2 regions of the Nocardia sp. NBC_00881 genome follow, and region 2 is predicted to be linked to the other one. Evidence: riboswitches for the same ligand, from Rfam matches in the RefSeq annotation. Region 2 holds a riboswitch; the other holds the start of a gene.
What was found. Region 2 has a riboswitch for thiamine pyrophosphate ahead of thiC (phosphomethylpyrimidine synthase ThiC). Riboswitches for the same ligand answer to the same signal wherever they lie in the genome.

Region 1 (4,234 bases), 2.9 Mb from region 2:
CTCCCGCGCCGACGCTTTGCGCGCCCTCGCCGCGCTGCACCCGCTGCGCGAGTCGGCGTAGAGGAGTCCGCGCGTCACTTGCGGGACAGAATCCGATCGAGTTGCGCGGCGAACTCGTCGGTGGTGGTGAGGTAACCGACGTGGCGCCTGCGAATTATCGCGATCATCGCGATCGAGGAAGAGCACGAGCAGTGCTCGGTCCGAGGGATGTGCCTTCGAGCCGGAAGGGAAGCGCATCACCAGGTTCGAGGTCCTCGCCGAGGACGACTAGGCCGCGAGTCGGGTCCGCAGAGCCATGGCGTCGCGCGGCGCCATCACCTTCGCGTCGTTGTCGAAATAGGCGTATACGTCGCCGGATTCGGCCCATCCGCGGATCTTCGCTGCCCACATGTCCAGGCCGTGGTCGGTGTACCCGCTGACGTAGAGCTCGTCGTGTCCGTGCAACCGGATGTACACGAACTCCGCGGTGACCTCCTCCAGCAGCGGGTACTTGCCCGCCGCGTCGGCGACCACGAGCGCGACGCCGTGCCGCGTGAGCAATTCGGTGAACCTCGGGGTCACGAAGCTGTCGTGCCGGATCTCCATGGCATGCCGCATCGGGCGGTCGGCGTCGGTCGTCGTATGTGCGGGATCGACCCGGTGGTCGTGCCGCTGCGCGACCTCGACGGCTTGCGCGGTGCTGCGGGGAAGGCGGGCGAGGAACGCGTCGAGTACCTGTGCGTCGAACGGGAAATTCGGTGGCAGCTGCCAGAGGATCGGGCCCAGCTTCGGCCCGAGCGAGAGTGGCCCGGACGCGAGGAAGTTCGCCAGCAGCGTGTCGCCGTCGCGCAGCCGCTTCATGTGGGTGATGAATCTGCTGCCCTTCACCGCGAACATGAAGTCGTCCGGGGTTTGCTCGGCCCACATTCGATAGCTGGACGGACGTTGCAGCGAATAGAAGGAGCCGTTGATCTCGACGCTGTCGAACCGCTCGGACAGGTAGGCCAGTTCGCGCTTCTGCGCCAGCCCCGCAGGGTAGAACACCCCGCGCCAGGGCGGATACACCCATCCCGACGTGCCGACTCGGATCTGGCCCATCCCTCCATGGTGGCAAACGGCTACGTCGGCTTCCGTGGTACTGCGATCCGTCCGACCAGCCATGCCACCAGCACCGCGGCGAGGAATGACAGCAGTGACGCGCTCATCCACGCTTGCCCGGTGAAATGCAAGGCATCCTGAACCCGGACCCAGAAGTTGGTCCATACGCCCGCGTCGCCAGGGTTGACCAGCTGATATACCGAAAGACCCAGCAGCCAGGCGAAGACCATTCCCCAGCGTGAGGGCGCGTCCCGCTCGGTATTCCAGTCGCCTTTCGCACGCAGGAAGAAGTCGGCCATCAGCACACCGAGCAGCGGCACGAATACCGACCCGATCAGACCGAGGAAGCCGAAGTAGTTGGCCATATTCAAGCGCAGCGCGAGCAGCGTGATCAGGGTGCCGAGACCGATCGAGAGGACGCGGCGGTCGATTCGCGGCGCCAGGTTCTGGATCGAGACGGCGGTGGAGTAGACGTTCGCGAACGACTGATCGGCCTCGCGCACCACGAAGACGAAGAAGAACAGCGCGCCGAGGCTCACCTGGAGGAACGGGGCGTAGGGGCCGCCGTCGCCCGTCGCGAGCGCCAGCGCGCACAGCCCGAGGACGTAGGCGACGACCTGGGTGACCGCGTACGCCCCGCTGGCTGCCCCGAACGCCGAGCGGCTACTGCGGGCGTGGCGGGTGTAGTCGGCGGCGACCGGTACCCAGGAGATCGAGACGGCCAGGGCGGCGTCGGTCGCGATCCAGAAGAGATTCCAGTCCACCCCGAATGGGCCACCACCGCGCGGACCAGGATTGTTCCGCAGGTCGGGCAGGCCGACCCGGAAAAACTGGACGTAGAACCAGATCAGTGCGATGGCGACGCCGACCGTCACGAACCGGCGTAGCAGCCGGACCGACCCGAGCGGCCAGACCGTCAGGATGGTCGTGAGCATGCCCGCGGCCACCACGTAGAGCCAGTGTGGGCCGCCGTGGAACAGCTCTTCGGCCGCGTCGCCGATCACGATCAGCTCAAAGGTCCCCCAGCCGATCAGCTGCGCGATGTTGAGCACCGTCGGCAGGTAGCTGAGCTTCGCGCCGAACAGACCACGCAGCAGCATCATCGCGGGCTTGCCGGTCCGCGCACCGAGGACGGCCGCCGCGCCGAGCATCAACCCGCCCACCACGGTTCCGATGATCGTTGCGAGAATGCCCGCCGCGATCGAGATCTGCGCCGTGCCCTGCGTATTCGGCGCGAGCACCGTGTACGCACCGGAGAACGCGAAGAGGCTGACGCCGAGGTTGGCCCAGAACGCGCTCTGGTCCCAGAACGACAAAACCTTCGGTGCGGGCTCGTCGAGGGTCAGTGGGGCTTCGCGTCCAGCTTTGTCCAGGGTCGATGACGACATGGCGAAAAGCTCCCTACGCCGGCATTACCCGGACAGGTTCATGCGGTCGGCGACGCAGGATCCGCCCTCTCAGCCCGGCCGTGCCCGAGCTCCCGCGGTGGGGGTGATTCCGGCGAATCGTACACCGGCACCCCGTCCTGGCGACCGGGAACGCCAGTGCCGGCGCAGCGCAATGGCACCTCGGTGCAGGCCGGATCGTCCGGCGTGCGGCCGGATTTACTACCAAGGCATCTACGGCGCGCATCGACTTTGGGGCAATCGACCGGATCCCACAGGCCGAAACCAATTCTGACACTGCGTGATCTGTGGGAACTGCTTTTCGCATCGCCGCATGCGGGTGGACTAACCCCAAGGCCGCGCAGTTAACGTGTGAGTTGGTGTGTCAAGCGGGGTGGGGTGGTGAGCGGGGACAGCGGAACTGCTGGTAGAGAGGTGTTGTCCGCCAAGACAATCCGCTCGTCCGAGGAGTTCCGCTGTCAGTTCAGTGTGTCATTGATCGTTCCTCGCGGGTCGCGGAGGGTGTGTTCGCGCCGGGGCACCTTGGGGAACTGACCCGGATCGTGTCGTTCGATCTGGTCGACGCGGCGCTGGAAACAGCCGGTGCCGTGCGGTCGCGAGTGCGGCTGCTGCCGTCGCGGGTGGTGGTGTATCTGCTGCTGGCCGGAGCGTTGTTCTCCGATATCGGGTATCGGCAGGTATGGGCGCGGTTGTGTGCCGGGTTGCCCGGTGGATCGTTCGTGTGTCCGGGTTCCTCGGCCTTGTCACAGGCGTTGCGCCGTGTCGGGGTCAAACCGTTGGCCGCGTTGTTCGACCTGCTCGCCGGCTCCGCCGCTGGAGCGGTGCGGTGGCGGGGTCTGCTGGTGTGCGCGATCGATGGCACCAGCGTGTTTGTGCCCGACAGCCCGGGCAACGTGGCCGAGTTCGGGCGTCACGGTGGCGGTCACGCCCAGGCCGGGTACCCGATGCTGCGGTTGCTGGCGGTGGTGGCGTGTGGCACCCGCACCGTCGTCGATGTCGTGTTCGGTCCGTTGCGGATCGCGGAAACAGCCTATGCGCCACAACTTTTGGGGTGCCTGCGCCCGGGCATGTTGTTGCTGGCCGACCGGAACTTCGCGGTTACGGCGTTGATCGAGCAGATCACCGACACCGGAGCGGATCTGCTGATCCGCGCCAAACTCAACCGGCGCGTTCCCGCGATCGCGCGGTTGGGTGACAGATCGTGGCTGACCCGTACCGGTACGGCGACTGTGCGCGTAATCGACGCCGAGATCGCCGTCAGCTGCGCCGGCGGGCCACGCCGGGTCGAGCGGTACCGGCTGATCACCACCTTGACCGACGACAAGCGCTACCCGGCAGAGGAATTGGTGGATCTCTACCATCAACGATGGGAGATCGAAACCAGCTATTTCGAACTGAAATCGACCATCCTCGGTGGGCGGGTGCTGCGCGCCCGCACCCCGACCGGGGTCGCCCAAGAGGTCTACGCGTTGTTGATCACCTACCAGGCGCTGCGCACCGCCATCGCCGATACTGCGCTGGCCACACCGGGTTTCAGCCCCGACCGCGGCAGTTTCACCATCGCCGTGCACACCGCTCGCGATCAGCTCATCCAGGCCGCCGGAGTCCTCGCCACCACCACGATCAACCTGATCGGCACCATCGGCCGCGCGGTCCTGTCCAGCCCGCTGCCACCGCGACGCCAACGCTCCAGCCCCCGCATCGTCAAACGCGCCATCTCCAAACACCGCGCCAAGGGCGAGGTCGACCGC
Region 2 (4,234 bases):
CGGATACGACGAGCGCCATCGCGGATTGCTTCGCTCGCTTCAGCGTCGACAGCGCGCGAATCGGAACCGCGAGGGTGGCTATTGGATCGCAGAAGCGGACCCGAGCGCGGCTTCAGAGGCCGTCACGCTGCGTACTCCGGTCGATGGCATCGACTGGGTCGTTCTCGCTACCGATGGTGCGACCAACTCTATTGCGGCGCTGGGGATCTCATGGCACGACGTTGCTCGACTCGACAACATGGAACTCGAAAGTCTGCTGGCGCGATGCCGCCGGTGGGAGTCTTCTATCGACCCTGACGGGCAGTATCAGCCTCGGTCGAAACGGCACGACGACAAGACAGTCGCGGTGATTCGACTGTAAACCGATCCCGCCGCCCGCCGGTGTGGCGAGCGGCGGGTAGTCGTTACGAGACGACGGGCAGATAGACGGCGTTGCCGCTGTCGGCGAACTCGGCGGACTTCTCCGCCATGCCCGCCTCGAGTGCTTCGGCGTCGGTGAGGCCCTGGCGCGCGGCGTACTCGCGGACGTCCGCGGAGATGCGCATCGAGCAGAACTTCGGGCCGCACATCGAGCAGAAGTGTGCGGTCTTGGCGGGCTCGGCGGGCAGCGTCTCGTCGTGATAGTCGCGTGCGGTATCCGGGTCGAGGGACAGCGCGAACTGGTCGCGCCAGCGGAATTCGAAACGCGCCTTGGACAATTCGTTGTCCCGGTCCTGTGCGTGCGGATGCCCCTTGGCCAGATCGGCGGCGTGGGCGGCGATCTTGTAGGTGATCACGCCCACCTTCACGTCGTCGCGGTTGGGCAGGCCGAGGTGCTCCTTCGGCGTGACGTAGCAGAGCATGGCCGTGCCTGCCTGCGCGATGATCGCTGCGCCGATCGCCGAGGTGATGTGGTCGTAAGCGGGCGCGATGTCGGTGGCGAGCGGGCCGAGGGTGTAGAACGGCGCCTCCTCGCACAGCTCCTCTTCGAGCCGCACGTTCTCAACGATCTTGTGCATCGGCACGTGGCCCGGGCCCTCGATCATCACCTGCACGCCATGGGATTTCGCGATCTTCGTCAGTTCGCCCAGCGTGCGCAGCTCGGCGAACTGTGCTTCGTCATTGGCGTCCGCGATCGAGCCGGGACGCAGTCCGTCCCCGAGAGAAAACGTGACGTCGTAGCGCGCGAGGATCTCGCAGAGTTCCTCGAAGTGCGTGTACAGGAACGATTCCTGGTGATGGGCCAGGCACCACGCCGCCATGATCGACCCGCCGCGCGAGACGATGCCGGTGACCCGCTTGGCGGTCAGCGGCACGTAGCGCAGCAGCACGCCGGCGTGCACCGTCATGTAGTCGACGCCTTGCTCGCACTGCTCGATGACGGTGTCGCGGTAGATTTCCCAGGTGAGCGCGGTCGGATCACCGTTCACCTTCTCCAGCGCCTGATAGATCGGCACGGTGCCCACCGGGACCGGGGAGTTGCGCAGGATCCACTCGCGCGTCTCGTGGATGTTCTTGCCGGTGGACAGATCCATGATGGTGTCGGCCCCCCAGCGGGTGGCCCACACCATCTTCTCCACCTCTTCAGCGATCGAGGAGGAGACGGCCGAGTTGCCGATATTCGCGTTGATTTTGACCAGGAACTTCTTACCGATGATGGTCGGCTCGAGCTCAGGGTGCTTGTGGTTGGCCGGGATCACCGCGCGGCCCGCGGCCACCTCGTCGCGCACCAGCTCCGGCAAAACCCCTTCGCGCGCCGCGATGAACCGCATCTCGGGCGTGATGATGCCCTGCCGCGCCCAGGCGAGCTGAGTGCGCGTGCCACCGACGGGCCCGGAGGCGGCAGTCCGCGTAGCCACAGAGGGCACCGCGGACGCCGCATCGGGCTTGGTCCACGTATCTCGCAGCTTCGGCAGACCGGCTTCGAGGTCGATCGTCGCCGTGTCGTCGGTGTACGGGCCCGAGGTGTCGTAGACGTCGAAGTGCTCGCCGTTGGTCAGGTTGATCCGGCGCACCGGAATGCGCAAGTCGTCCACCTCGAGGTAGTGCTTGACGCTGCCCTCGATCGGACCGGTGGTGACGCTGTCGACGGTTGCGGAGCCACCATCGGACGCAGCGCTGGTCGCCATCTTTCCTCCCTACGCCGGCATTACCCGGTCAGGTTCATACGGTCGACGGCCCTGACGCCTGTTCGGCTAGCCGTCCTCTCAGCCCGCTGGTGCGAGCCCCCGTTGGCTTATGGAATTTCCCGCCCGACCATACCCGCTCGCGCCGGGCGATCGACACGAACCACTCCGGCGCGGTCGGCGGCGGGTTCGATCAGGTGCCTTATTGCATGGCAAACCGGAGCAGGGCTTGCTTGTCGCCCTGCTTGACCTTGCCCTTACGGTTCAGCACCTCCAGCTGCCAGGCGTTGCCGTTGCGGAAGGCGCGGGCGACGGCGTTGGCGTTGTCGTTGCCGAGCAGCGATGGCCAGATGTCGGCGACCTGCTGGGCGCTGCCGCCGGTCGCGTCGTACACCTTGAACGAAATGTTGTTCGCTTTTTCGAAGGAGCTGCCCTTCTTGAAGGCCACGGCGACGAAGACGATGGCATCGATGCCGCCCGGCACGTCCGCGAATGTGACGGTGACGGTCTCGTCGTCACCGGTGGCCGCACCGGTCTGCTCGTCGCCGGAGTGCAGAACCGAGCCGTTGCCCAGGGGGTCGAGGGAATCCAGTCCGGCGAACCGAACCGGCTCGCTGCCCTGCATGAGAATGGCGATCAAATCCAGGTCGACACCGCGCTTGCGGCGCGCCCAGCCGAGTGCTCCGCCGCTGGTACCCGCCGACGGATCCCAACTCACCCCGACATTCAGTTTGGTGATGCCGGCGAGATCCGCAGCGCCGTCTTCTTTTTTGAGCGTGATCATTGCCTCAGATTACCGGCGTTGTGAAACCGGCATGCGCCGCCGCGTTATCCCAGGTCACGCTCGCAGTCACGTTGTTGCGACGCCGGCACGGGTTGCGGGAACCCGGGATGACGAATCTCACGAGCGGGGCACGCGAGGTCAGTGCTCGAGCGGCCGATCGGGAAAGCCGAGGGCGACATCGATGTCGCTCGATCGGGGGCATCAGAGCTCATGGGCGGGCAGGATCCGGCCCCTTACCTCGCCCAATCCGATCCGGGCCGTGTGCCGGCCCGGAGCCGACGCGGTGATGGTCACCTCGTCCCCATCCTCGAGGAAGGTGCGCTTCTGGCCGTTCACCATGACCGGTTCCGCACCGCCCCAAGATAGTTCGATGAACGAGCCGCGCTGACTCGGATCCGGGCCGGAGATGGTGCCGGAGGCGTACAGGTCGCCGGTGCGGGTGGATGCGCCGTTCGCCGTGAGATGCGCCAGCATTTGTGCCGGCGACCAATACATCCGGGCGTAGGGTGGGTGCGAGACCGGCTGGCCGTTCCAGGCGACGGTGAGATCGATGTCGAGGCCCCACCTTTCTGTCTCCCGGAGATAGGGCAGCGGTTCGGGTGACTGTTCGGGCAGCGGTATTCGGGCAGCCTCCAGCGCGGCCAGCGGCGTGACCCAGGCCGAGATCGTGGTCGCGAACGACTTGCCGAGGAACGGTCCCAGCGGCTGATACTCCCACGCCTGGATATCCCGGGCCGACCAGTCGTTGATCAGCGTGACGCCGAACACCCGGTCACCGAACTCGCCGATGTCGACCGGCGCGCCGAGCTGGGAGCCGACGCCGATCAGAAAGCCCAGTTCCGCCTCGATATCCAACCGTCGGGAAGGGCCGAAATCCGAGGTTCCCGACTCGGTTTTGCGCTGGCCGCACGGACGAACCACCTCGGTGCCGGAAACCACCACGGTGCCGGCCCTGCCGTGGTAGCCGACCGGCATGTGGCGCCAGTTGGGCAGTAGCGGTTCGCTGTCCGGACGGAACAGGCGGCCCAGGTTGGTGGCGTGATCGACGCTCGCGTAGAAGTCCACATAGTCGCCGATGTGCACCGGTAGGCGCAGGTCCACGTCGGTCAGCGAATACACTGCGGCACTGTCGATCTCGTCGTCGACGAGCTGGCGTACCCGCTCGCGCACCTCGTTCCACCGCTCGGGACCCTGCGCGAGGAAGGCGTCGAGTCCGGACGAGGCGAAGATCGAATCATCCAGTGTTGCAGCGAGATCGATGACCTGGTCGCCGAGCCGCACGCCCACCCGGAAATCCTTTCCCTCCGGCGCGAACACGCCGTAGGGCAGGTTGTCCGGTCCGAAC

Region 1: linked by a shared signal. The riboswitch ahead of OH799_RS09080 (purine-cytosine permease family protein) and the one ahead of thiC (phosphomethylpyrimidine synthase ThiC) in region 2 are both predicted to bind thiamine pyrophosphate.

What each region holds. Positions count from the first base shown of each region.
Region 1 covers NZ_CP108798.1:2,361,505-2,365,738, reverse strand. Annotated here, with positions in the region: gene OH799_RS09090 (CopG family transcriptional regulator) at 1-61, shown strand, start outside; gene OH799_RS09085 (DUF72 domain-containing protein) at 268-1,077, opposite strand; gene OH799_RS09080 (purine-cytosine permease family protein) at 1,098-2,465, opposite strand; TPP riboswitch at 2,459-2,571, opposite strand; gene OH799_RS09075 (IS4 family transposase) at 2,987-4,234, shown strand, end outside.
Region 2 covers NZ_CP108798.1:5,230,054-5,234,287, reverse strand. Annotated here, with positions in the region: gene OH799_RS22250 (PP2C family serine/threonine-protein phosphatase) at 1-361, shown strand, start outside; gene thiC (phosphomethylpyrimidine synthase ThiC) at 405-2,108, opposite strand; TPP riboswitch at 2,099-2,221, opposite strand; gene OH799_RS22240 (TerD family protein) at 2,308-2,889, opposite strand; gene fahA (fumarylacetoacetase) at 3,091-4,234, opposite strand, start outside.